Linked DNA regions of Maricaulis maris. The protein of the gene in region 1 interacts with the protein of each later gene in a pairwise test. Links are inferred from orthologs where the notes say so. Each region holds a gene or a part of one and is shown on either strand. Other genes may lie near its edges.

What was found.
Region 2: the proteins of AAA969_RS11560 (region 1) and rpsB interact in binary tests that used the Escherichia coli proteins (3 or more experiments, as listed by UniProt). The link is inferred for Maricaulis maris from one-to-one orthologs.

The regions. Positions count from the first base shown.
Region 1 is NZ_AP027270.1:2,435,719-2,447,316, forward strand. Bases 630-3,614 are described here. They hold AAA969_RS11560 (RNA-binding S4 domain-containing protein), read left to right. Parts: upstream 630-1,960; coding sequence 1,961-2,269; downstream 2,270-3,614. Other genes in these bases: AAA969_RS11555 (helicase-related protein), read left to right, coding at 630-1,949; AAA969_RS11565 (TerB family tellurite resistance protein), read left to right, coding at 2,262-2,711; fdxA (ferredoxin FdxA), read left to right, coding at 2,775-3,116; AAA969_RS11575 (CarD family transcriptional regulator), read left to right, coding at 3,337-3,614. Outside these bases: more of AAA969_RS11555, read left to right, coding at 1-629; more of AAA969_RS11575, read left to right, coding at 3,615-3,846; AAA969_RS11580 (RNA polymerase factor sigma-32), read left to right, coding at 4,364-5,281; AAA969_RS11585 (thermonuclease family protein), read right to left, coding at 5,568-6,458; AAA969_RS11590 (methyl-accepting chemotaxis protein), read left to right, coding at 6,617-7,165; AAA969_RS11595 (S8 family serine peptidase), read left to right, coding at 7,405-10,281; AAA969_RS11600 (EAL domain-containing protein), read left to right, coding at 10,432-11,598. UniProt on the Escherichia coli protein: Involved in the recycling of free 50S ribosomal subunits that still carry a nascent chain. Binds RNA more specifically than DNA. Binds with very high affinity to the free 50S ribosomal subunit. Does not bind it when it is part of the 70S ribosome.
Region 2 is NZ_AP027270.1:1,529,665-1,545,143, reverse strand. What follows is about bases 5,279-8,030. They hold rpsB (30S ribosomal protein S2), read left to right. Parts: upstream 5,279-6,092; coding sequence 6,093-6,968; downstream 6,969-8,030. Other genes in these bases: pyrH (UMP kinase), read left to right, coding at 7,990-8,030; tsf (translation elongation factor Ts), read left to right, coding at 7,003-7,941; dnaE (DNA polymerase III subunit alpha), read left to right, coding at 5,279-5,901. In the rest of the region: proS (proline--tRNA ligase), read left to right, coding at 1-108; AAA969_RS07225 (lipoprotein-releasing ABC transporter permease subunit), read left to right, coding at 101-1,432; AAA969_RS07220 (ABC transporter ATP-binding protein), read left to right, coding at 1,425-2,114; more of dnaE, read left to right, coding at 2,458-5,278; more of pyrH, read left to right, coding at 8,031-8,781; frr (ribosome recycling factor), read left to right, coding at 8,846-9,406; AAA969_RS07190 (isoprenyl transferase), read left to right, coding at 9,432-10,169; AAA969_RS07185 (phosphatidate cytidylyltransferase), read left to right, coding at 10,153-10,956; dxr (1-deoxy-D-xylulose-5-phosphate reductoisomerase), read left to right, coding at 10,953-12,143; AAA969_RS07175 (M50 family metallopeptidase), read left to right, coding at 12,161-13,339; outer membrane protein assembly factor BamA, read left to right, coding at 13,366-15,479. UniProt on the Escherichia coli protein: Required for ribosomal protein bS1 (rpsA) to bind to the 30S subunit.

The DNA.
Region 1 (11,598 bases):
TCGCCGGCCGCGCCGGTCGCTTCCGCAATGACGGAAGCTTTGGCGAGACAGCTGACTGCCGGGCGTTTGATCCCGATCTCGTCGAGGCCGTCGAGCATCACCGCTTCGCGCCGGTCGAGAAACTGCAATGGCGCAACCCCGATCTCGATGAGCGCTCGCTGGAGGCGCTGCAATTCACGCTCGGCAAGCCGTCGCGCGACCGGATGCTGGAACGGGTCGGCGAGGCGTCGGACGAAAAGGCGCTGGGTGTTCTGGCCACCGATCGCGAGATCCGCGATCGGGTCACCTCACCGGCCGGCGTCAGCCGCCTCTGGGATGCCTGCCGCCTGCCCGATTTCCGCAAGGCGACGCTGGACGCCCATGCGCGCCTGATCAAGACGATCTTTCTCCACCTGACCGGACCGGGCGACCGGCTGCCGGACGACTGGATGGCCGGTCAGCTTGAGCGTTTCCGCAAGACCTCGGGCGATGTCGATGCGCTCGCCGCCCGTCTCGCCCATGTCCGCACCTGGGCCTATGCGGCGCACCGCTCGGACTGGACCCGCGACCCGACGCACTGGCGCGGTGTGACCCGCGAGATCGAGGACAGGCTGTCCGACGCCCTGCACGAACGCCTGATGCAGCGCTTCGTCGATCGCCGCACCAGCGCGCTCGTCAAAGGGCTGCGCGATGAAAGAGATTTGCTGGCCGGGGTCGCCAGCAATGGGGAGGTTACGGTAGAAGGCCATTTCGTCGGTCGTCTGGCCGGCCTGACCTTCAAACCGGACGTCCAGGGTCGCGAACTGGAAGCCCGGACCCTGAAATCGGCAGCGCTGCGTGCGTTGCGCCCTGAGATCAACAGACGGCTGGGAGCCCTGGCGAAGACGACCATGGACGACATCACTTTTTCCGATGACGGGCAGATCAGCTGGAATGGCGAGACCGTCGCCCAGCTCATCCCGGGCCCGACGCCTCTCAAGCCCGCCGTCAAACTGATCGGTGGCGATCTCGGCGCTCCCGAGACCCAGTCTCGCGCCCGCGCCGGCCTCGAGGCCCGCGTGGCCAGCTATATCGAGACCCAGCTGGCATCGCTCTTCAAGCTGCGCGATGCCGGTCAGTCCGACGACATGCCCGGTCTCGCCCGCGGCCTCGCCTGGCGCCTCTATGAAGCCGGCGGCGCCCTGCCCCGCCTGACCATCAGCGATGATGTGCGCAACCTGTCCCAGGTCGAGCGGCGTTCGCTGCGCGCCGCCGGCGTGCGGATCGGCGAGCACATGATCTATGTCCCTGAACTGGTCAAACCGGCCCCGGCCCGGCTCAACGCCCTGCTGCACGCGGTGGCGGCCGGTCGGACCGATCTCGCCTGGATGCCGGCCCCCGGCCTGACCTCGATCGCCAATGACCGCTCTCGCAGTCGCGCCGACTACGCCGCCGTCGGCTTTCAGCCTTGCGGACCGCGCGCGGTCCGTTTCGACATGCTGGAGCGGCTCGCCGACACGCTGCGCGAAGCCGGCAAGGATGAAGGCCAGGGCTTCCCGCTGACCGCCGACATGACGGCCCTGCTGGGCTGTTCGGTCGAGGATCTGCGCGGCACACTGACCGCGCTCGGCTATCGCCGCATCCAGAAGGGTCCGGATCCGGAGAAAGCCGAGGGCGAGCGCTGGGACCGGCGTCGTCGCAAGCATGCCGGGCCACGCCCGTCGGCCGAACGCAAACCGGTGGTCACGGCGCCACCCCCGGATCTGTCGGACAGCCCGTTTGCTGCCCTTGCGGCGTTGACGCTCACCGCGCCGCCCGAGCGCAAGCCGCGCCCGGCCCGTAAGCGCCGGCGCAAGGCCGCAGGACACGCCCAGAAAAGCGAGCAGACTCCGAAAGGCGAGCAGACCCAGAAGACCGAGCCGGCCGCCACAAGCGATCAGACCCCGGCAAACGAAGCGGCGGCCAAGCCGACCGCGGACCCGCAGGACTAAAAGGCGCATCCATGAGCGAGATGGGCGAAGGCCTGCGGATCGATATCTGGCTCTGGCATGCGCGCCAGTTCAAGACGCGCAGCCTGGCCACCACCACGGTCTCCAAGGGCCGGATGCGACTGACCAGCGCCGGGACCACCCGGCGCATCAACAAGCCGGCGACCCTGGTGCGCGCAGGTGACATATTGACCCTGCCCCGCAATGGCCGGATCGTGCAGCTTGAAATCCTGGCCCTGGGCACACGCCGCGGGCCAGCGGCAGAAGCCCAGCAGCTCTATCGATCAGTCGACGACGAACAGACGGAAGAGAGCCATGTTTGACGCCATCCGAAACTTCTTCGCTCCGGCCGAAGCCGACCTGCGGCCTGAGACCGATCCCCATATCGCCGCCTGCGCCCTGCTGGTCGAGGCGGCCTTGGCTGACGGTATCTATGCCGATTGCGAGCAGGACCAGATCCGCGTCATCCTGTCTGGCGCCTTCGGCCTGTCCGAGGCCCGGGTGGCGCATGTGCTCGAGCAGGGCGAGGAGCTCGCCGAGAGCGCCATTGACCATCACCGCTTCACCAAGGTGGTGAAAGCCTGCCTGTCACGGCAGGAGCGGATCTCCCTGGTCGAGCAATTATGGCTGGTGGCGCTGGCCGATGGCGAGAAATCGCCCTTCGAGGACGCCTTCATCCGGCGCATCGGGCCGCTGCTTGCGGTCGAGGACCGCGACCGCATCTTCGCGCGCACACGTGCAGAAGCGCGACTGCGGACCCGTTGACAAAAAACCCGTCGCAGCCCATGTCCCGGCAGCAACCTTGTCCCAGATCTGACCACGGCCAACATGACCTATATTGTCACCGACGCGTGCGTGCGCTGCAAATATACGGACTGCGTGGAAGTCTGCCCCGTTGACTGCTTTTACGAGGGCGAGAATTTTCTCGTGATCCATCCGGACGAATGCATCGATTGCGGTGTCTGCGAACCGGAATGTCCGGTCGAGGCGATCAAGCCCGACACCGAGGACGACAAGGACGGCAAGTGGTTGGCCATCAACTCGAAATTTGCCGAGTCCTGGCCCAATATCACGCTCCGCAAGGACGCCCCCGCCGACGCCGATGCGATGGCGGAAGAGACCGGAAAATTCGAGAAATACTTCTCGGAAAAACCGGGCACGGGCGACTAGCCGGATCGGGTTAACCGAACCCTACCGTTTGGAAAACGCCGAATTTTGTGGTATGTTATTCACATTGATGGGTAGCGCCTGTCGCGCCACCTGCCTTTCTACACGGTGATTTGCGCGCAGAATTTTCGATCTCGGAGCCGGATGGGTGCCGGAATTTCTTTGAGAGCGATCTGCGAGCTTTTGCGTTTCCGTGGCAGCAGGGCCCAACGAGAGAGCATCCATGACGAAAAACGACAAGTCTTTCAAAAAGGGCGACTTTATTGTGTATCCCGCGCACGGCGTCGGCCGCGTGACGGGCGTTGAAAAAGACAGCGTCGCAGGGTTCGACATTGAAGTTTATGTCGTCACCTTCGAGCAGGACAAGATGACGCTGCGCGTGCCGACGGCCAAGACCGAAGCATCCGGCATGCGGCCACTGTCCAGCGACCGGATCGTCAAGGACGCGCTGAAGACCCTGAAGGGCAAGGCCAAGGTCAAGCGGACCATGTGGAGCCGCCGGGCCCAGGAGTATGAAGCCAAGATCAATTCCGGCGACCTGATCCAGATCGCCGAAGTCGTTCGCGACCTGCACCGTGCCGAGGACCAGCCGGAGCAATCCTATTCTGAGCGCCAGCTCTATGAGTCCGCGCTCGACCGGATGGTTCGCGAACTGGCCGCGGTCGAGGAAATCGAGCACGAGGCGGCCCGCGTCATGCTGTCCGACTCGCTCGCCAAGAAGGTTGCGGCCTGATCGACCCGATCAAGCAGCGAGACTGATGCGAAACGCCCGGCTATTGGCCGGGCGTTTTCGTTTTGGGCCGGGTTTTCAACGCGTTCCGCTCAATCTGGCCGCCCTCGCCTCACTATTCCCGCTTCGCACGGCACCCGAAGCGCTGAGGTCCCCCGGATCGCGGCGATGCCGCGACCGGGGGATGACGGTGGGAGTTGGGGTGGCATCGACTTTGCACGCCGATTGAACATTCGCGCCTGTCGCGGAGAGATCCATGAAACCCTTGTCAGCCAGCTGGCCGTATCCTTCAAAGCCTCACCGCATCTTCCCTGACGGGCCTTGTCGCGATCCGGGCCACGGAAAACTCATCGCTGGCCGGACCGGCTCGGCCTGCCAGCCAGCCAGCCAGCGGATCAACCCTCGAAACAGTATCGGTACGGGTCCCGTGCGACGCAGCCATGCGCAGTCGCGCGACCAGCGCCAGTGATCCGAAACCCCGGTACGGGCGTAAGCCTCCCTGAAGCGAAGGAGGAAGACCATGCCAAGCGGCCCGACCGTGACTGCGCGTTCCACCACATCGTCCCAGGCACGTGATGCCGGTGAGCAACGTTTCGTGAAATCTGCCATGTCCAGACCGCTCTTGTCGCGCGAAGACGAGTCCGATCTGGCCCGGCGCTGGAAAGATGACCGCGACGAGGCTGCCCTGCACGTTCTGACTGAGGCTCACATGCGCCTCGTCATCGCGGTCGCCGCCAAGTTCCGCCGGTATGGCCTGCCGTTTTCCGACCTGATCCAGGAAGGCAATATCGGCCTGATGAAAGCCGCCGAGCGTTTCGACCCGGAGCGCGATGTCCGCTTTTCCACCTATGTGACCTGGTGGATCCGCTCCTGCATCCAGGACTATGTCTTGCGCAACTGGTCGATTGTCCGGACCGGCACCACCTCGGCCCAGAAATCACTCTTCTTCAATCTGCGGCGGATGCGGGCGCGGATCGGCGACCTGGATGGCATGTCCATCACCCCGGAGAACCGGGAGCAGATCGCCAAGGACCTGCGGGTTCGCGAAAGCGACGTCGACACCATGGTGACGCGCCTTGGCGCCTCGGACCGGTCGCTCAATGCGCCCGTGGGAGATGAGGACCAGTCGCAGTGGCAGGACTTCCTGGTCGACGAGAGTGCCGCTCCGGAACTGGAGGTGATGGAAAAGACCGACAGTGAGCGTCGCTCGGCCTGGCTCGGCCAGGCGATTGACGGTCTCAATCCGCGCGAGCAATTCATCATCCGGGAACGCCGCCTCAGTGAGGAAGGCTCGACCCTGGAGACACTCGGCCAGACGCTGGGAATTTCCAAGGAACGTGTGCGCCAGATCGAGAATGCGGCTCTCGACAAGCTGCGCAATCATCTGTGCGCCGCCGTGGGTGACCCGGTCGAAGCCGGCCTGATCCCCAGCGCCTGATCGCACGCCTTCCAGCCGGGACCCCGCCTGACGGGTGCGGGTCCCGCTATGGCGCGCAAGGGCGCTTCGTCCTTCAAGACGGAGGCCGCCTGCCTGCCCGCCCGCCCGCTTGCTCTGGCCAACCTTACCGTTGTGTTTGATGGGCTGGAGGTCGACCCGCGGCGAACTCCCGGAGTGCGCGGACAAGTTTGGCATCGGCGCCGTGCGCCCAACCCGGGCGCATGGCCTGAGCCGTTTGCGCGCCCCAAGCGACCGGCGGGTCCGCAGCCATTCGCATCGCCAGGCGTCAGCGCGCGATGACCGGGTCAGACGTCTCGTCGAGGACTTCCAGACGAGCCGGATGGTCCAGCGTCATCATCGGACCATTCTCAACGCTCAGCCAGCCTCGCACCCGGACACGGCGCCCTTCGAGCGTGTCGGGTGACAGACCCGCCGCGCTGAAGGCCTCGGCATCTTCCGCGTCGATGCGAACCGTAAAGTCAGTGCGATAATCATTGCCGAAATTGAGGTAGATGCGGCCGGAGTCCAGCTGGACCGCGTCGAGGACGCGGCCGCTCACGATCTGCGCGCTGCCGACATCCTGGGCCAGGGCATCGGGATGGCTGTCCCGGATCCGGTTGGCCGGATCGCCCCACAGGCCCACACCCTGCGATCGGGCGCGGGCTTCAACCGCGAGCAGGTCTGTGGCGTGGGCATGATTGTCGGCATGGGTCATGACCCGGGCCAGGCCTGCTTCGAGGAGCCGGTATTGCAGCCAATCCGAGGGACCGGCGCCTCCGTCATCGCCAGACAGCTGTTCATCCCGCCTGCCATCCCGTAGCCCGTTGGTGCGGACCTGTGCCAGTGCCCGGTCATAGCGGTCCCGGCGCAGGCCGGAATAGATCAGCGAGACCTCTTCCCCCTCCAGCCAGAGCCCAAGCTGCGCCGACGCGGCTTCGGGCACCGGCGTATCAATCTCCGCGAGGCGGACCTCAATCACCCCGTCTGCTGTCTCAACCGACAGGGTCAAGGCGCCCGAGAGTCCCAGGAAGCGCCCTGTCTCACCAGCTGCGCCAGCGGGTTCCGCGCGGACCGCCGGCTGCGGACCGTGTAGTGCGTCCTGCACGGCAGCCGACGGACCACAGGCCAGCGGCCCTGAGACGAGCACAATCAGGACAGGCAGAAACAAGCTTTTCATGGCCTCATCTCCTTATATCCTGAACATACACGCATTAGTTGCAGGCAGCAAGGACACGCGCCAAAAAAGATGCGGCAAAGCCGGCCGGGCTTTTACCGTTCCGTTTACCATCTCCGGGTAAGTCTGGCGGAAGACATGTCAATCAGGGACACCCTCCGATGAACGCCTACGCCTACACCGACGATACCGTTGCCCCTGCGGGCGGAAATGCCGACACCCACGCGATCGCCGAAGCCGTTGGCGAGTCCGCCGCACGCGCCTCCCAGGGCGCAGAGGCCGCCCAGGTCGCCCGCGATGCGATGAACCAGGTCGAAGAGTCCAGCCAGGTGCTTGAGCGCCGGGTCGAGGCCCTGACCGATGCCTCCCAGCGCATCAATGCCATCCTGTCGACGATCGAGGCGATCGCCAGCCAGACCAATCTCCTCGCCCTGAACGCGACCATCGAAGCGGCGCGTGCCGGCGATGCCGGCCGCGGCTTCGCCGTTGTCGCCGGCGAGGTCAAGGCCCTGGCCGGCCAGACCGCGAAAGCCACCGAGGACATCGCCTCGCGGATCGCGGCGCTCGACAGTGAGGTCAAGGAAATCCTCGACGGCGTCCGCGGCTCCGGCCAGTCGGTCGCCCGCGGCAAGGTGGCCGTCGACCAGATGACCCAGGCGACACAGGAAGTCGCCCATCAACTCAATTCGCTGCGCGACCGCGTCCGCTAGAGCCACAGCCAGACAGCCAGATGACAAAGAGGAGCGGGCGCCGCATGGCCCCGCTCTTTTTTTTGTTTGTCAGGCCGGTCATGGCCGGAGACACCCGGCTCGCAGCGTTGATCCGACGGCCACCGGATCAACCCGGTGTTAACCAGCGGATCAATTTAAGGCTTTGTTAACCGCGCTGGTTAGCTCGATCGATAGGTAGCGCGGGAATACTGCACGCATGAAATTTGGCGGAGGGCCTCATGCGTAAGTATTTCAAGTCTGGAGCGGCCGCAGTTGCACTACTCTCCCTGTCGGGACTGTATGCACCTGTAAATGCGCAGGAATCGAGCGATCAGGATGCAGCCGGGGACACGTTCCTGCATCCCTATCGGGGCGACATCAATCCGTTCTGGGGGGATATCAATCCCTTCCGCGGTGACATTAACCCGTTCCGCGGAGACATTAATCCCTTCTACGGCGACATCTCGCCATTCTGGGGCGATATCAATCCCTTCTGGGGTGACATCAATCCGTTCGGTGGGGACATCAATCCCTTCTATGGGGACATCAACCCGTTCTGGGGCGACATCAATCCGTTCGGCGGGGACATCAATCCGTTCTGGGGCGATATCAATCCATTCTGGCAGGACGTCGGCCCGATCTGGGGCGATCTCAACAGCCAGTGGAATGAAGCCGCCAACGACAATGGCGACTACCAGGCGATCTCCACCGGGCTGGCGGACGTGATCAGTCGTGCCGAAGCCGTGTTTGGCGAGACCGTTCTGGCCCGTACCGGCCAGACCATGGACGAGGCCTTCATGGCCGAACTCCTCGCCCGCTTCGGGATTGATCTCGATGATCCTGACAGCCTCGCCTCTGTCACCCAGGCCGAGCGCTCGGAATTCTTCCTGACCTTCTATGACAGCCTGATGTCCTTCTCCGGGGTCGACCACGTCGATCACTGGATGCCGGCCATCAACTGGTCACCGGCCCTGGCCGCCAGCTATGACAGGGGCTATCGCCCGACCGTGGGCGTTCTGGACTTCAGCGTCCGGGACGTGGATACCAACTCCGTCCGCGGCCAGCATGGTGAGCGTACCTATCTCAACGTCAATCATGGTGACGCGGTCGCCAGCCTGATCGGCGCACCGATTGACGGTGTCGGCATCATGGGTGTGGCCCCGCACGCGTCCATGCTCTTCTACAATCCGTTTGACGAGTCCCACACGGCGAGCTGGTCCGATGTCGCTGACGGCATCGACCGCCTGGCCCGTGGTGGCACGCATGTCATCAACATGTCGCTCGGCGTACCGGGCTGGACCCTGCACCAGGAATGGGCCGAGGTCTTCCGTCAGGATCGCGTTGCGACCCATGCCCAGAACATCACCTTTGTGGTGGCGGCCGGCAATGACGGCTCGACCCAGACGACCGACCTCGACTGGACCGGCGTTCCGGTGCTCGACAATCTGATCATTGTCGGCTCCGTCGATCCGCTCGGCAATATGTCATCCTTCTCCAACCGTCCGGGAGATGCCTGCCTGCTGGTCAATGGCGTCTGTGAAGACGGCAACCGGCTGATGGATCGCTATCTGGTTGCTCCGGGTGAGCTCCTGCTTGTCGCCGACGGCGAAGGCGGCGTGACACGGGCCACCGGCACCTCCTTTGCGGCCCCGCTGGTCGCTGGAGCTGCGGCACTGGTCAAGGGCTGGTGGACCTGGCTCGATGGCAGCGAAGTCGCTGACGTCCTGCTGCTCTCGGCCCGCGATCTCGGTGACCCGGGTGTCGACGCGGTCTACGGGCGCGGCATGCTGGATGTGGCCGGTGCCATGTCTCCGCTGGATCCGGCCAATCTCTACGGCATAGATCGCCGTGGCGACCCGGTCGCGGCAGAAAGCCTGATCATCACAGGTGGCCGCCTGACGCTGCGCTATGCAAACAAGAACCGGGTAACTGTGTTCGAGGATATCGGTGACAGCTTCCGCGACTTCACCATCACCGTCGATGACCTTCTGGTTGGCAGCACGCTGGCTGAATCGGTGGCAAGCGCCTATGCCGAGCAGTACATCTTCGAGCGCACCGATGCGGCCTTCACGGGGACGGCTTTCTCGGACGTTTCAGAGGCCTCACGGGTTCTCTCCCGCGAAGGCAATCTGACCCTGACCGCGACAGCCGCCCGCCTCGATCCTTCGAACCCGGGCCTGGCCCGCAATCTCGGTTTCCATGCGAGCATCGAGCTTCGCGATGAAACCAGCGGCCGCTCCATGGCCATGGGTGTTGGCGAAGGCGCGCTGGCCCTGTCGAGCCACAACGCCTTCAACCTGTTCTCGGACCATCGTCCGGAAACCGGTGGCGTCAATCCGGTGCTCGGCTTTGCCTCGGGCGGTGCCTTTGCGGCCAGCCGCTTCACCCTGTTCGGCGATACCGAGCTATCCTTGGGTGTCACCACGACGATCGAGGAAGCGGTCTATGCCGTCCCCGGTACCGGCGAGGAGCGCGCCCTGTTTGACGGCGTCTCGCCCTACCAGGCCGCGGCGGTCAATCTCGAGATCGTTCATCCGTTGAGCGAGACCCTCACGGTCAGCGGAACCCTGACCCAGCTGCACGAGGCGACCGGCCTGCTCGGCGCCCAGGGCGGTAGCGTCCTGGCCTTCGAGGGCGGTGCCGATACCACGGCCCTGACATTCGGCCTGGAAGCGCGTCCGTCGGGCCGGCTGACCCTTGGTGCCTCGTTCACCGCAGCCCAGACCCGGACCACGCAGTTCGATCAGGGGTTGATCGCGGTGGCGGATCGCATCGACAGCACGGCGGCACAGATCTCGGTCCAGTTTGACACGGTTCTGGGTCAACGCGACGGGATCCGCTTCAGCGTCGTCCAGCCGCTACACATCGAGTCAGGCTCGCTGAGCTATACCGGCATGGCCGTCACCGACCGCGAAACCGGTGCCCTCGGCGTTCAAACAGAGACGTGGGAACTGGGTGGGCGTCGTCCGGTCTATACCGAGCTGATCTACTCCACCCCGCTCGGGTCGGACCACAGCAGCCTGAGCCTGTTTGCCCGCCAGAACCTGTCCGGCGAAGAGACGAGCTCCGAGTTCTCCGCTGCGACAACCGGCGCCAGACTGCAGCTGCGCTTCTAGGCCTCTTCCAAGGCTGATCATCAAGGGCGCCGACACCTGTCGGCGCCCTTTTTGTTAGCCGGGTTGCGCGTCACGGTTGATTAGCCATTTCTTCAATCATGCTTGGTATAGGAGAAACGTGCAGGCGGCAGGCCGCCACAGGAGAAGTCGATGTTCGGACAGGTTTGGAAACTCTTGATCATGGTTGCTATGTCGTGTTCCGTCATCGTCAGCATGACCGATGCGGCATTGACCCAATCAACCGTTCCCGCACCGGCATACCAGGACGCCATCGAGAGCGCTCAATCGGTCATGATGGCCGATCCAACCGAGGCCCTGGCGTTGGCCGAGCTGGCCGAGGCACTTGCCGCCGAAGCCCTTCCCGAAGCCCGTGACATGGCCTTTGCATCCGCATGGTGGCTGCAGTCCGAAGCCCTCACGCGGGTGGGCCGCGCCGAGGATGCCTTTCCGCTTGCGGCACAGGCCCTGGACCGTCTTGGCGAGGCCCCGACTGCGACCAAGTTGCTCGCCGATATCTACACCTCGCTCGGGCGCATCGAGAAAGTGCTCGGGCAACACGGAGCCGCGCTCGACCACTATCAAAAGGCCTATGAAATCTATCGGGAGCTCGGCGATCGGCGCAGCGAGTCGATTGCACTGCAATCCATGGCGTCCATCTACACGGACGCACAGCAATACGATCGCGCCGTCGAGTATTTTCAGAATGCCCTCGATCGGTATCAGGACAACTCGCTCGTCCTCGCAGCCCATAACAACATGGCCAATGCCCTGACCCAGCTCGGACGCTTCGAGGAGGCTGAAACCTCTTTTGCCGAGGCGATCGAGCTGGCCCAACGGATGGAAAGCCCGATCCTGGAAGCCCGGATCCTCAACAACCTCGCCAATATGGAAATCGAGGCGTCGGATCTGGAGGCTGCGGAAGCGGCGATCAATACAGCCTTCCAGCTGGTCGCCGATGACGGCACGTTCGAATGGATCCGCTTTTTCTGGGGCGTGCGCGCCCAGATCGCGTTCGGCCGTGGCGACAGCCTTGCAGCGGTCCGCTTTCTGGCGATTGCCTTCTCGGGCGTGAACCTCGAGACAACCTCCCAGAACTACGCAGAGATGCACGGGAGCGCCGCCGAAATCTACGCCGCGCACGGTGACTGGTCCTTGGCCTATGATCATTTGACCGCGTTCAAACGGCTCAGCGATGAGCGGGCGCGGTTCGCCGCTTCCACCAACACAGCGCTCGTCGGCGCGCAGTTCGATTTTGCCGAACAGGAGCTTGAGATCGAGCAGTTGCGGTCCGACAGTCTCGAGCAGGAGCTCGCGCTC
Region 2 (15,479 bases), 900 kb from region 1 along the record:
AAAGAGGGCAAGGTCGAGCTCAAGGTCCGTCGCTCGGGCGAGACCCATGAATTGTCACCGGAAGACGCCGTCGCGCGTCTCTCCGCGCGGGCGTTCAGCGATGACTGAGGCGGGTGGCGAAGCAGGCTCGGCATCGGCAGGCGGGGCACGTCCCTTCAGCCCGTATGAATTCCTGCTCGCCTTTCGCTATCTGCGGGCCCGTCGCAAGCATGGCGGCGTCGCCCTGATCGCCTGGATCTCCTTCGGCGGCATCGCACTCGCGGTCACCGGCCTGATCGCCGTCATGTCGATCATGAACGGCTTCCGCGCCGAGCTCTTTAACCAGCTTCTCGGCTTTCAGCCGCATGTCTATGTCGATACTCGGGAAATTGATCCCGGCGAGATTGATCGCCTGCTGACCGAAATCGAGGCGATGACCGGCGTGAAGAGCGCCGATCCGGTGGTGTCCGGCCAGGTCATGGCGACCTCGGACCGGTATGAAACCTTTCTCCAGGTGCTCGCCGTGCGTCCCGAGGACCTTGCCCGGATGGATGTGGTCCAGTCCGGGGATGACCCGCGCAGCCTTACCGGCCTGCAGTTCGGCGACCTCAGCGAGTTCGGTGAAGGCCGCAATGGTGGCGATGTGATCGTCCTTGGCACCGGAGTCGCCCAGCGTCTCGGTGTCAGTGTCGGCGACCGCGTGACCTTCCTGTCGGCGCGGGCCGCGCCGTCCGCCTTTGGCGCACGGCCACAGCAGAAGGCCTATTATGTCGGCGCCATCCTGGCTGCCGGTGTCTCGACCATCGACAACAGCCTGGCCTTCATGCCGCTGGAGCAGGGCCAGCTCTTCTTCCTGCGCGGTGACACGGTCGACCTGATCCAGGTCCGGCTCGATGATCCCGACCAGGCGCCGCTCTTCGTCGAGACGATCCGGGCCATCGCCGGCTTCAATGCCACCGTCTACGACTACACCCGGCTCGATCCGGCCTTCTTCAACGCGCTCCAGTTCGAGCGCACGGCGATGCGCCTGATCCTGTCCATTGTCGTCGCAATCGCCGCCATGAACATCATTTCCGGCCTGGTCATGCTGGTGAAGAACAAGTCGCGCGACATCGCCATCCTGCGCACCATGGGTGCGACCCGCGCCTCGATCATGCGGGTCTTCCTGATCGTCGGCGCCAGTATCGGCATGGCGGGCACTTTTGCCGGCCTGATGCTCGGTATTCTCTTCGTCACCTTCATCGGCCCGATCCAGGACTTCATCACCTGGACGACCGGTGCCCAGGTCTGGGATCCCAGCGTCTATTACCTCTACCGCATTCCGGCCCAGCTCGACTGGGGTGAGGTGGTCTTCATCACCGTCTTCGGCTTTGCGATCTCGCTGCTGGTGACCATCCCGCCAGCCTGGCGTGCGGCCCGTCTCGATCCGGTGGAGGCGCTGCGCTATGAGTGAATTTGTTCTCGAGCTCGACGCGATCGATCGCACCTATGTCACCGAAGCGGGTCAGCTGCCGGTCCTGCAGGGAGCCAGCCTGACCCTGTCGCCGGGCGAGATTGTCGGCCTCGTCGGGCCGTCCGGCTCCGGCAAGTCCTCGCTCCTGCATGCGGCGGGCCTGCTCGAGCGCCCAGATGGCGGTGAGGTCCGGGTGAGGGGGCGCGCCACGCGGGATCTCAGTGACCGCGACCGCACCTCGATCCGCCGGCGCGAGATCGGCTTTGTCTACCAGTTCCACCATTTGCTGCCGGAATTCGACGCGCTGGAAAATATCACCCTGCCGCAGCTGATCGCCGGTGTGCCGGCCAAGGCCGCGCGCGAGCGGGCCGAACTCCTGTTGACCCAGCTGGGTCTGGGTGACCGGCTCCTGCATCAGCCCTCGCAATTGTCCGGCGGGGAGCAGCAGCGGGTGGCCATCGCCCGCGCCTTGGCCAACGCGCCGCACGTGCTGCTGGCTGACGAGCCGACCGGCAATCTTGATCCGGTGACCTCGGAAACCGTGTTCGAGGCCTTTCGCGAGACCGTGCGGGCCGAGGGCGCGGCGGCCCTGGTGGCGACCCATAATCACGAGCTGGCCAGCCGGATGGACCGGATCCTGACCTTCGCCGATGGCCGGCTCACGCCCTATGAGCCTGTCTAGCCTCGCGATCTCGCGCGCGAATCGCCCATGAAACAAAAGTGGAACATTTCGCTTGACGCCTGTCACGCCCCGATTTAGAACAAATGCAGAACACGCATTTCGGGGAGAATGACATGCGCCGTCTGGTTCACGATGTATCCGCTGCCACAGCTGTTTTGGGTTTCGCTTGGATGATCGCCATGTGGGGATCGGTTCTCGGCGCTGCCTGAACCCGCTAGACTGATCCGCCTGACTCGGGATGCGTGTGTTCGCGCACGCGGCCGGGCAGGGTGGGATCGGTTTGCAGGGCGCGAAACCGGCCGGGGAACCGGCTGGACCTCGCGACCGGATGCGGGAGCGGCGTATGGGCGCGCACTATCCATTTGTGCATTTGCGGGTTCGCTCGCCCTATTCGGTGCTCGAGGGTGCCATCCGCATGCCCAAGATGGCCGAAGCCTGCCAGACCCATGGCATGCCGGCGATCGCGCTGACGGACACCAACAACCTGTTCGGCGCGCTCGAATTCTCCGAGGTGCTGTCGGGCGCCGGGGTTCAGCCGATTGTTGGCTGCACGCTGAAAGTCCGTCTGGGTGACCCGCACCCCGGGGAGCGCGCAGAGCCGGATGGCACGCTGGTCCTGCTGGCCCAGGACAGTGTCGGCTACGGAAATCTCATGGCGCTGTCGAGCGCCGCTTTTCTCGATGTTGATGGCGCCGAGGAACCCCATATTCCGCTCGCGCTGGTGCTCGACCACAGTGCCGGACTGATCGCGCTGACGGGCGGGCCGGACAGCGTGCTCAACCGTCTGGTCACCGGCGGTCGTCATCCGGAAGCTGCCAGCTATCTCGGCCAGCTCGAGACGGCCTTTGGCGACCGGCTCTATGTCGAGCTGCAACGGCACGGCCTGCCGGTCGAGCTGGAGGCCGAGGACTGGCTGGTCCGCGAGGCCTATGCCCGCGACCTGCCGCTGGTCGCGACCAATGAGGCCTATTTCACCGATCCCGGCATGCACAAGGCGCATGACGCCCTGCTGTGTATCTCCGAGAGCTCCTTCGTGTCGGTCGCCGACCGGCGGCGGGTCACTGCGGATCACTATCTGACCACGCCGGAGGAGATGAATGCGCGCTTCGCCGATCTCCCCGAAGCGCTGACCAATACGATCGAGATCGCCCGGCGCTGTGCCTTCCGGGTCCGCACCCACGCGCCGATCCTGCCCAGCTTCCCGACCGTGGGAGGCCGCGATGAGAGCGAGGAGCTGATCGCGCGCGCGCATGAGGGGCTGACCGCACGCCTCGCCACCATCAATGCGGCGGCACCGGAAAGCGAGTATCGCGCGCGTCTGGATTTCGAGCTGGGCATCATCCGGCAGATGGGCTTCCCGGGCTATTTCCTGATCGTTTCGGACTTCATCCAGTGGGCCAAGAACAATGACATCCCGGTCGGGCCGGGCCGCGGCTCGGGTGCCGGCTCGCTGGTCGCCTATGCGCTGACCATCACCGATCTCGACCCGCTTCGCTTCGGCCTGCTGTTCGAGCGCTTCCTGAACCCCGAACGTGTCTCCATGCCCGACTTCGACGTCGACTTCTGCCAGGAACGTCGCGGCGAGGTGATCCGCTATGTACAGGAACAATACGGGCATGACCGGGTCGCCCAGATCATCACCTTCGGGACGCTACAGGCGCGGGCCGTGGTGCGCGATACCGGCCGGGTGCTGCAGCTGCCGCTCGGCCTGGTCGACCGTCTGGCCAAGATGGTGCCGGCCAATCCGGCCAACCCGGTCACCCTGGCCCAGGCGCTCGATATCGAGCCGCGGCTCAAGGAGATGCGCCGCAATGACGAGTCGGTTGATACCCTGCTGACCGTCGCCCTGAAACTGGAAGGCCTGTTCCGCAACGCCTCGACCCACGCCGCCGGCGTGGTCATCGGGGACCGTGCCCTGACCGAGCTGGTGCCGCTCTATCGCGATCCGCGCTCCGATATTCCGGCCACCCAGTTCAACATGAAATGGGTCGAGCCGGCCGGGCTGGTGAAGTTCGACTTCCTCGGCCTCAAGACCCTGACGGTGATCGCCCGCGCCCTCGGCTATATCGCCTCGGCGGGCAAGGAGGTGCCGGACATCGAGGGCATTGATTTCGATGACCAGGCGACCTTCGACCTGTTGCAGTCGGGCCATGCCATCGGCGTGTTCCAGCTGGAATCCTCGGGCATGCGCGACACGCTCAAGAAGATGAAGCCGGATGCGATCGAGGATCTGATCGCCCTGATCTCGCTCTATCGGCCCGGTCCGATGAAGAATATCGACGTCTATGTCGACCGCAAATTCGGCCGGGCGGAAGTCGACAATCTTCACCCCGACCTGGAAGGCGTGCTGTCGGAAACCTACGGCGTCATCATCTACCAGGAACAGGTGATGCAGATCGCCCAGATCCTGTCCGGCTATTCGCTCGGCGAAGCCGACCTTCTGCGCCGTGCCATGGGCAAGAAGAAGAAGGAGGAGATGGACAAGCAAAAGGTCCGTTTCCTCGAGGGCGCCGAGAAGAATGGCGTCAGCCGCGAGAAAGCCTCCTATATCTTCGAGCTGGTGGCCGAGTTCGCCGGCTATGGGTTCAACAAGTCACACGCCGCCGCCTATGCCGCAATCGCGTACCGGACCGGCTATCTGAAGGCGAATTACCCGGTCGAGTTCATGGCCGCGCTGATGTCGCTGGACGCGGCCAATACCGACAAGCTGGCCGCCTTCTTCCAGGAAATTCGGCGCATGAAGATCGAGGTGCGCCCGCCCGATGTGAATGCCTCGCAGGCCGATTTCTCGGTCGAGGAGGGGACGATCCGCTTTGCCCTCGGCGCCATCCGCAATGTCGGCTTCGTCGCCATGGAGCATATCGTGGCCGAGCGCGAGGCCAACGGGCCGTTCCGCGATCTCTATGATTTTGCCGAGCGCGTCGATCCGCGCCAGATCAACAAGCGCACCTTTGAAAACCTGGCCAAGGCCGGGGCGTTCGACGGGCTTGATCCGGACCGCGCCCGCGTCATGGCCTCCGCGGAGACCCTGATCTCGATGGCGCAGCATGCTGCCGAGCAACGCGAGAGCGCCCAGGCCAGCCTGTTTGGCGGCGGCGGGGACGAGGCCCAGCTCGAGCGGCCACGCCTGCCCGAGCCGGACCCGTGGACCGCCACCGAGCGTCTCGACGCCGAGCTGTCGGCGATCGGCTTTTACCTCTCCGGTCACCCGCTCGATGACCTGCGCGAGCATCTCGCCGGTCGCGGCGTGGTCTTCCACGCCGAGGCGCCGGCCCGCGTAGCCGACGGGGCAACGGCCCTGCGTCTGGCCGGCATGGTGCGGCGACGTCAGGAACGGGTTTCGAACAAGTCGGGGGAGCGTTTTGCCTGGACGACCCTGTCCGACCCCACCGGCGAGTTCGAGGTTTTCGTTTCGCCGGAACTGTTGCGGACCTCGCGCGACCTGCTCGACAGCGGCCAGGCCGTGCTGGTCAATTGCCGCGTTGATGAGCGTGACGAGCAGATTTCCTTCTTCGCCGACCGGATCGAGCTGCTCGACACCAAGGTGTCGGCCGAACGCCTGCGCATCCGACTCGATCTGGCGGACGCCCTGACCAGCGTGCATGCCCGTCTCGAACGCGCCAACAAGCGGGCCGATGCCAGTCATGACGCAGTGATCGACCTGCTGATGCCGCTGCGTGATGGTGGTGAAATCGAGATGCGCCTGCCGGGCCGCCACTCCGCCGATGCGGCGCTGCAGGCTGCCCTGAAAGGGGTGAAGGGCGTGGCCTCGGTCGAGACCGTCTGACGGCCGCCCGTCAACGCATGCCAGCACTGTCTTTCCGGCGGGTTCGCGTGCTTGCCAAGCGGGCATGACGCGCCTATAAGCCGCGCCATCACGCACACGGGGCTACGTCCGGTCTTTGGCCAGACGCTCCGGTGTCGCTTGCAGGTGCAGGCGGCTCCGCCCCGTGGAGGCCAACCGGAAAAGGAAAATCGATGGCTCTCCCTGAATTCAGCATGCGTCAGCTGCTTGAAGCTGGTTGTCACTTTGGACACCAGACCCACCGCTGGAACCCGAAGATGAAGGATTTCATCTTTGGTGAGCGGTCCAACATTCACATTATCGACCTGTCCCAGACCGTCCCGCTGCTGCACCAGGCCCTGGTGAAAGTGCGCGAAACGGCTGCCAAGGGCGGTCGGGTCCTGTTCGTCGGCACCAAGCGTCAGGCTTCCGAGCCGCTCGCCCTGGCTGCTGGTCGCTGCGCGCAATACTACATGAACCAGCGCTGGCTCGGCGGTACGCTGACCAACTGGCGCACCATCTCCAACTCGATCGCCCGTCTGCGCGAGCTGGAAGGCATGTTCGAGAGCGAGGGCGGCATGGCCGGCCTCACCAAGAAAGAACAGCTGATGCTGACCCGTGAGCGCGAGAAGCTCGATCGCTCGCTCGGTGGTATCAAGGACATGGGCGGCACGCCGGACCTGATGTTCGTGATCGACACGAACAAGGAAGGCATTGCCATCCAGGAAGCCAAGAAGCTCGGCATCCCGGTCATCGCCGTGGTCGACACCAATTGCGATCCGGACCTGATCGATTTCCCGATCCCGGGCAATGACGACGCCAGCCGCGCCATTTCGCTCTACTGCGACCTGATCGCCGACGCCGTCCTCGACGGCATGAGCGACAGCCAGATGGCGATGGGCATGGATCTGGGTGAAGCCGAAGCACCGGTCGAGACCCTGATCGAAGCTGAAGCGGCACCGGCTGCCGAAGCTCCGGCCGAGGAAGCCAAGGCCGAGGACGCTCCGGCTGCCGAAGCTGAAGCCCCCGTCGCTGACGCGTCATCCGAATCTGACAAGACCGAAGCGTAACGTTTCGATCCAAAGCGAAATCCAGGAGAAACCGATGGCTGCCATTACCGCTGCTCTCGTGAAGGAACTGCGCGAAAAAACCGGCGTAGGCATGATGGACTGCAAGAAGGCGCTGAGCGAGAATGACGGCGACTTCGAAGCCGCCGTTGACTGGCTGCGCAAGAAGGGCCTGTCCAAGGCTGCCAAGAAGGCTGATCGCGTTGCCGCTGAAGGTCTCGTCGCTGTTGCCACCGATGGTGGCAAGGGTGCCGTGGTCGAGCTGAACTCCGAAACCGACTTTGTCGCCCGGAACGAAAAGTTCCAGGCCGCCGTCAAGGAAGTCGCCGGTCTCGCCATTGGCGGAAGCGGTGATGTGGCCGAAATCAAGGCTGCCAAGATGGCCAATGGCGGTTCGGTCGAGGATCACCTGACCAACCTGATCGCGACGATCGGTGAGAACATGGCCCTGCGTCGCGCGGCCGTTGTTGTGGCCGAGCCGGGCGTGGTTGCGTCCTACGTGCACAATCCGGCCGGCACCGACATGGGCGCCATCGGCGTTCTCGTGGGTCTGAAGTCCGAGGGTGACGCCGACAAGCTGGCCGAGCTGGGCCGCAAGATCGCGATGCACGTCGCCGCCGGTTCCCCGGCCGTGGCCGTCTCGGTCGATGTCGACGGTGTCGACAGCGCGATCGCCGACAAGGAACGCGAAGTCTTTGCCGACCAGGCGCGTCAGTCGGGCAAGCCGGAGAGCATCGTCGAGAAGATGGTCGAAGGTCGCATGCGCAAGTTCTACGAGGAAGTCGTGCTGCTGAAGCAGGCCTTCGTCATGGACCCGGATTCGACGATCGAGCAGGTTCTTGAAGCGGCGTCCAAGGAACTCGGGACCCCGGTCACGATTTCCGGCTTCGTCCGCATGGCGCTGGGTGAAGGCGTCGAGAAGGGCCCGGAAGAAGATTTCGCGGCTGAAGTCGCTGCTGCAAGCGGCAAGTCCTGATCTCCCTGACAACAAGCGGCGGCGCTTTCCAGCGCCGCCGCTTTCTATATGCTGCACGCCGTGACTGATTCCTCTGCATCCGGGCCGGCTGATGGCCAGGCGGGCGCGCCGAAATTCCGGCGTGTACTGCTGAAAGTTTCTGGTGAGGCCCTGATGGGCTCCCAGAGTTATGGCATCGATATTGATACCGCTGACCGGATCGCGCGCGAAGTCGCCGCGGCCGTGAAGGCCGGCACGGAAATGTGCCTGGTCATCGGTGGCGGCAATATCTTCCGCGGCCTGTCCGGCGCGGCCAAGGGCATGGACCGGGCGGCCGCCGACTATATGGGCATGCTGGCCACGGTCATGAACGCCCTGGCGATGCAGACGGCGCTGGAACGCATCGGCCTTCAGACCCGCGTCCAGTCCGCCATTCCCATGACCACGGTGTGCGAGCCCTATATCCGCCGCCGCGCCATCCGACACATGGAAAAGGGCCGGGTCGTGATCTTCGCGGCCGGCACCGGCAACCCCTTCTTCACGACCGATACGGCGGCGGCCCTGCGGGCTGCGGAAATGGGCTGCGATGCCCTGCTCAAGGGCACCCAGGTCGATGGTGTTTATGCCGCCGATCCGCGGACCCATCCGGACGCGGAGCGCTATGATCAGCTCGACTATCTCGATGTGCTGACCCGCGACCTTCGGGTGATGGACGCATCGGCCGTGACGCTGATGCGCGAGAATGCGATCCCGATCGTCGTGTTCGATATCCACAAGACCAATGGTCTCGCGCGTGTGCTGGCCGGGGAGGGCAAGTGCACCATGATCGGCAAGATGAAGACCGAGACTCCGGCCGGTTAGACCTGACCGGTTCAACCCGGCCAGCCAGACCCGGTCCGGTAGACCAAGAAAGAGCCAGAACGCCATGAGCGACCAGTACGACGAAGATGATCTGAAACGGCGCATGGACGGTGCCATCGAGTCCCTGCGCAAGGAATTTGCCGGTCTGCGGACCGGTCGTGCCAGTGCCGGCCTGCTCGACCCGATCAAGGTCGAGGCCTATGGCGCGCTGACACCGATCAACCAGCTCGGCAATGTCTCCGTTCCGGAACCGCGCATGATCACGCTGCAGGTCTGGGACAAGAGCATGGTCGGCGCGGTCGACAAGGCGATCCGCAATTCCGGCATCGGGCTGAACCCGGTGATGGAAGGGCAGCTCCTGCGTATTCCGATCCCGCCGCTCAATGAGGAGCGCCGCGCCGAAATTGCCAAGCTGGCCGGTGGCTATGCCGAGCATGCCCGGGTCGCTGTGCGCAATGTGCGGCGCGACGGCATGGACGCGCTGAAGAAGATGGAGAAGGATGGCGACCTGTCCGAGGACGAACAGAAAATGTTCTCGGAGGACGTCCAGAAACTCACCAATGAAGCGATCAAGCGGATTGATGAGACCCTGAAGACCAAGCAAGAAGAAATCATGCAGGTCTGATCACCCCGTTTGGCGGAGCGAAAGAATGACCGACGACGCTTCCGCTGACCAGCCGGGACCGTGGCATACCGCCATCATCATGGACGGCAATGGCCGCTGGGCGAAATCCCGCGGCCGCCCCCGCTCTTTCGGCCACAAGCGTGGCGTTGAAACCGTCCGCCGCATCGTCGAGGACGCCGGCGAGCTGGGCGTCCGCTACCTGACCCTTTTTTCCTTCTCGACCGAGAACTGGAACCGTCCCGCCGATGAGGTCGGGGCCTTGTTCGAACTGCTCAAGCATTATGTCGAGGCCGATCTGGAAGGGCTGGCCAAGCGCGGGGTGCGTATCCGCATCATCGGCCGTCGTGACAATCTCGGCGCTGACCTGGTCGCGATCATTGACCGCGCCGAGGCGCGGACCCGGGACAATACCGACTTCCACCTCACCATCGCCTTCAATTATGGCGGGCGTGACGAGATCGTCCGGGCCTGTCAGGCGATTGCCCGCGAGGCGGCTGCCGGCGAGCTCGACGCAGACGCGCTCGATGAGGCTGCGATCGCCGGACATCTCGATACGGCGGCTCTGCCCGACGTTGACCTGATGATCCGGACCAGTGGCGAGCAACGCATTTCCAATTTCCTGCTCTGGCAGGCCGCCTATGCCGAGCTGGTCTTCCTCGACGTGCTCTGGCCCGACTTCTCCCGCGAGGACCTGGCGCGCGCGATCAAGACCTACCACCAGCGCAGCCGCCGCTATGGAGGCGTCGATGTCGGCGCCGCGTGATCCGGTTTTCCGGCGTCGCCTGATTTCGGCTCTGCTCCTCGGTCCGCTCGCGGTCGTGCTGCTCTATGTCGGCGATATTGCCTTCACCGCCTGGGTGGCAGCCTTCGCGGCAGCCATGGCCTGGGAATGGATACACATGTCCGACAAGGACGCCCCGCCGGTGGCCTACGCCATCGCCTGTGCGACGGCGTCGGGGACGGTATTGCTGGCGGGCCAGAGCGGTGTGCTCGACGCGCTCGCCTGGGGCGCTGCGGGAACCCTGGCCAGCGGCATTGAACGCTGGCGCCGGGGCTGGTCGAGCGAAGTGCTGGGCGTGCTCTATGTCGCGCTGTCGGCCGGCCTGCTGGCGGCGATGCGGGCCGAGCCGGATCACGGCCTGAAGGCGGTTGTCCTGCTCTTTGCCATTGTCTGGGCCGCGGACAGTCTCGCCTACATCGTCGGGACGTGGATCGGGGGTCCCAAACTCCTGCCCAGGACCAGCCCGAAGAAGACCTGGTCGGGTTTCCTGGCCGGTGTTTTGGCCGGCGGTGCGGCGGGCTGGGCGGCCGGTCTCCTGTTCGGGCTCGATCCCGCCCGGATCATCCCCTTTGCGCTCGCCGTTGCCCTGGCTTCGGTTGGCGGCGATCTGGCCATGTCGGTGTTCAAGCGCAGCTTCGGGGTCAAGGACAGCGGCACGCTGATCCCCGGACATGGCGGTGTGCTCGACCGTGTCGACGCCCTGATGCTGGCCGTGATCGTGGCCGTCCTGACCATGCGCGTCTGGCCGCTGGGCTGGGAGGCGTCATGACCGCGCGCCGCGTTTCCATTCTGGGCGCCACGGGCTCGGTCGGCCTGGCCACCCTCGACCTGATCGGCCGGGCGGAGCCGGGCGCCTATGCCGTCATAGCCCTGACCGCCAGAAGCAATGCCGCCGAGCTGGCCCGCCAGGCCATCCGCTTTCAGGCGAAATGCGTGGCGATCGCCGATCCGGCTGCGGCCCCGGCGCTGCAGGCCGCGCTGAAGGACTATCCCCATGTCGAGATCGGCGTCGGTGACGCCGCGGTCTGTGAGGCCGCGGCGCGCGAGGCCGACTGGACCATGGCCGCCATCGTTGGGGCCGCGGGTCTGAAGCCGACCCTGGCCGCGCTGCGGCAGGGTCGGGCGCTGGCCTTCGCCAACAAGGAGTGCCTCGTTTGTGCCGGCGCGCTGTTCATGGACGAGGCGGCTCGCTGTGGCACCACCCTGCTGCCCGTCGACAGTGAGCACAATGCGGTCTTCCAGGTTTTCGATCCGGGCCAGCGGGCAGCCATTCGCTCGATCACCCTGACCGCCTCGGGCGGTCCGTTCCGGGAGGCCTCCCGGGAGACCATGGCCCGAGCGACCCGGGCCGATGCCCTGGCCCATCCGACCTGGACGATGGGTGCCAAGATCAGCATCGACAGTGCGACGATGATGAACAAGGGCCTCGAAGTCATTGAGGCCTGCTGGCTGTTCGACCTGCCGCCGGCCCAGGTCGAGGTCGTCGTCCATCCGCAATCGATCATCCATGGGATGGTGGAGTATGCGGACGGCTCCCTGCTGGCGCAGCTGGGTTCACCCGACATGCGCACGCCGATCGCCAGTGCCCTGGCCTGGCCGCAGCGCATGGCGGCACCGGTCGAACGGCTGCGGCTGACGGATATTGCCCGACTGGACTTCGCGCCGCCCGACCTGACCCGCTTCCCGGCGATCCGGCTGGCCCGGGCGGCGATCGAGGCGGGCGGGATCGCGCCGGCCGTGCTCAATGCCGCCAATGAAATCGCGGTCGAGGCTTTTCTCGCGGACCGTATCGGTTTCCTTGACATCGCCGCAGGCGTTGAAGAGGTTCTCGAGCGCAGCCTGTCGGATGCCGACATGCCGCGCACGCTAACGGCTTTTGAAGATGTCTTCGCCATTGATAGCCGCGCGCGCCGGATGGCACGGGACTTGATGGTCGAGCGCCTTGCAAACCCATAACGACGGATAGTGTTTCCATGAGCCTGATCGGCAGCGGTTTCCTGACCATTTTCTCCTTTGTCTTCCTGATCTCGATCGTCGTCGTGATTCATGAGCTTGGGCATTACTGGGCCGGGCGATTCTGCGGCGTTCATGCCGAAGCCTTCTCGATGGGGTTCGGCCCGACCCTCGTGTCATGGCGGGACAAGCGCGGCACGGTGTGGCGCGTCGCGGCCTTCCCGGTTGGTGGCTATGTGAAGTTTCTCGGCGATGCCGGCGCCGCCAGCGAACCCGACGCGGACAAGCTGGCACAGCTCCGCCAGCAGATGGGTGAGGCGGCGGATCGCTGCTATCATTTCAAGCCGATCTGGCAGCGTGCCTTCATCACGGCGGCCGGACCGATTGCCAATTTCATCCTGGCGATCGTGATTTTCTCGGGGATCGCCATGACCTTTGGCAGCCAGCCCTACCAGCTGCCGATTGTCGGCAGCGTGGTCGAGGGCGGCGCCGGCGAAGAGGCCGGTTTCGAGGTCGGTGACCGGATCACGGCGATCAATGGCAACCGGATCGATACTTTCCAGGACATCATCACCGAAGTGGTCTGGCGTCCCGGCGAGGAGTTGCGCTTCGAGATCGTGCGCGATGACACCGCCATGGTGATCATGGCTGCGCCGCGCGGGCAGCGCGAGGAGGACCGTTTCGGCGGAACCCGTACGCTGGGACGGATTGGCCTCGGTTCGGTCGAGGGATCGGCCCTGCAGGATCGCTACAACCCGATCGAAGCCGTGGGCCAGGGCATTGACCGGACATGGTCCGTGGTATCGATGACGGCGCGCTACGTGTCGCGCGTGGTGACCGGGCGGGCGTCGGCAGAACTGCTGAACGGACCTGTCGGAATTGTAACGGCGGCCGGGCAGACCGCGAGCACCAGCATCGAGGCTGGCGATAGCGCCGGTGAGAGCGTGTTTTTGCTGCTCGTGAACCTCATCAATCTTGCTGCGTTCCTCTCTGTCGGACTGGGATTGGTCAATCTTCTACCGATACCCATCCTCGACGGCGGGCATTTGGTGTATTACGCCTATGAAGCGGTGGCGCGGCGTCCGCTGAGCATGCAGGCCCAAGCACTCGGTTTCCGTGTGGGGCTTGTTTTCGTGCTCGGTTTGATGCTTGTAGCGACCTGGAATGACCTGAATTATCTGCTCGGCCAGATTTTCTGACCGGGCCCAGCAAGCGGCGATCTTCCATGGTGAGTGTACTGCGCGTGCTTTTCGCAGCCCTGATGACTGTGAGCGTGTCGGCGATAGCCACGGCACAACAATCGGGTGCGGAAGTTCCCGCAACCACCCAGGCAGAGGTGCAACAGCCTGTTGCGGCTCCGGTGATCCGGCAAATCCTGGTTGAGGGCAATCAGCGGGTCGAGGCCGACACGGTCCTGTCCTACCTGCTGCTCCAGCCGGGCCAGCCGTTTGACAGCCGCTTGGTCAACCTGTCGATCCAGACCCTGTTTGCGACCGGCCTGTTTTCCGACGTGCAGATGGAGGATCGCGGCGAGATCGTGATCGTCCGGGTGCAGGAAAACCCGATCATCAACCGCGTCATCCTCGAGGGGAACAGCGCGATCGATGACGAGAAGATCACCGACGAGATCCAGGCCCAACCGCGCGCGATCTTCACGCGCTCGCGGGTCCAGTCCGACGTCCAGCGTATCATCGAAGTCTATCGTCGCTCCGGTCGCTTTGCCGCGACCGTGACGCCCAAGATCGTCGAGCAGCCGCAGAACCGGGTCGATCTGATCTTCGAGATTTCCGAAGGACCGGTCACCGGCGTTCGCCGTATCAACTTCATCGGCAATGAAAGCTATTCCGACCGTCGCCTGCGCCGCGAGCTGGTGACCCGCGAATCGCGTTGGTGGCGCTTCTTCTCGTCGAACGACAATTATGACCCGGATCGTCTCGAATATGACCGCGAGCTGCTGCGTCAATTCTATTCGAATCAGGGCTATGCCAACTTCCGTGTGCTCTCGGCCGTTGCCGAACTGACGCCGGATCAACGCGATTTCTACATCACGATCACGATCGATGAGGGCGAAGTCTACAATTTCGGCGAAGTGACGGTCCGCACCGAGATCCCCGATCTCAATCCGGAATTCCTTCAGGCCATCCTGCCGGTACAGGAAGGCGACCTGTTCCAGGGCCAGCTGATTGAAGACAGTATCGATGCGCTGACCTTCTCGGCCGGTGCCGCGGGCTATGCCTTCGTCAATGTCCGCCCGCTGTCCAGTCGCAACCGGGACGATCGCACGGTCGACGTCGAATTCGTCATCGATGAAGGCCCGCGCGTCTATATCGAGCGCATCGACATTTCCGGGAATACCCGGACCGTCGACCAGGTGATCCGGCGCGAACTCGACATCGTTGAGGGCGACGCCTTCAACCAGGTCCTGATGGACCGCTCGCGCAACAATATCCGTCGTCTCGGCTTTTTCGAGGATGTCGAGGTCGAGGAAACACCCGGATCGGCGCCGGACCGGGCCCGCGTCAATGTGGCGGTGACCGAGCAGCCGACCGGTGAGCTGGCCTTCGGTGCGGGTTTCTCCTCCACCGATGCTTTCCTGGTGGACCTGTCGATTTCCGAGCGAAACCTGCGCGGTCGTGGCCAGTTCCTGCGTTTCCGGATTTCGGCTTCCTCGAACCGGGAGTCGCTGGACATCCGCTTTACCGAGCCGCGCTTCCTTGATCGCAACCTGGCCGCCGGCTTTGACCTGTTCCGGGTCAATTCCGACTTCCTGTCGGAAGCGTCCTTCCAGACCGAGTCGACCGGTGCCAGCCTGCGACTGGGCTTCCCGGTTACGGCGTCAACCAATCTCCAGCTCGGCTACACCTACCGGACGGACAATGTCCTGGTCTTTTCCTCGGCCTCTTCGGCCTTGCTGAACCAGGCCGGGAGTCGGGCGACTTCGGTGCTGACCTACACACTCAACTGGTCACGCCTGAATGATCCGATCGAGCCGAGCAATGGTTACCGCCTGCAATTCACGCAGGGCTTCGCGGGTATTGGCGGCGATGTCCGCTATGTCCGCTCGGAGATCAATGGTGCGGTCTACCGTCCGTTCTTCCCGGGGCTTCTGGGTGACGACGTGGTCGCCAGTTTCACCATGAATGGCGGCTTTGTCCTGCCCTGGGGCGGCGACTCGGTTCGCATCAACGATCGTTTCTTCAAGGGCGGGAACTCTTTCCGCGGCTTTGAAGTGGCCGGTCTGGGGCCGCGCGCCGTGTCGCGTGACCCGAATACCGGCGAATTGATCCGGGGCGATGCCCTGGGTGGCAGGCTTTATGCAGTGGGCGCACTGGAAGTCTC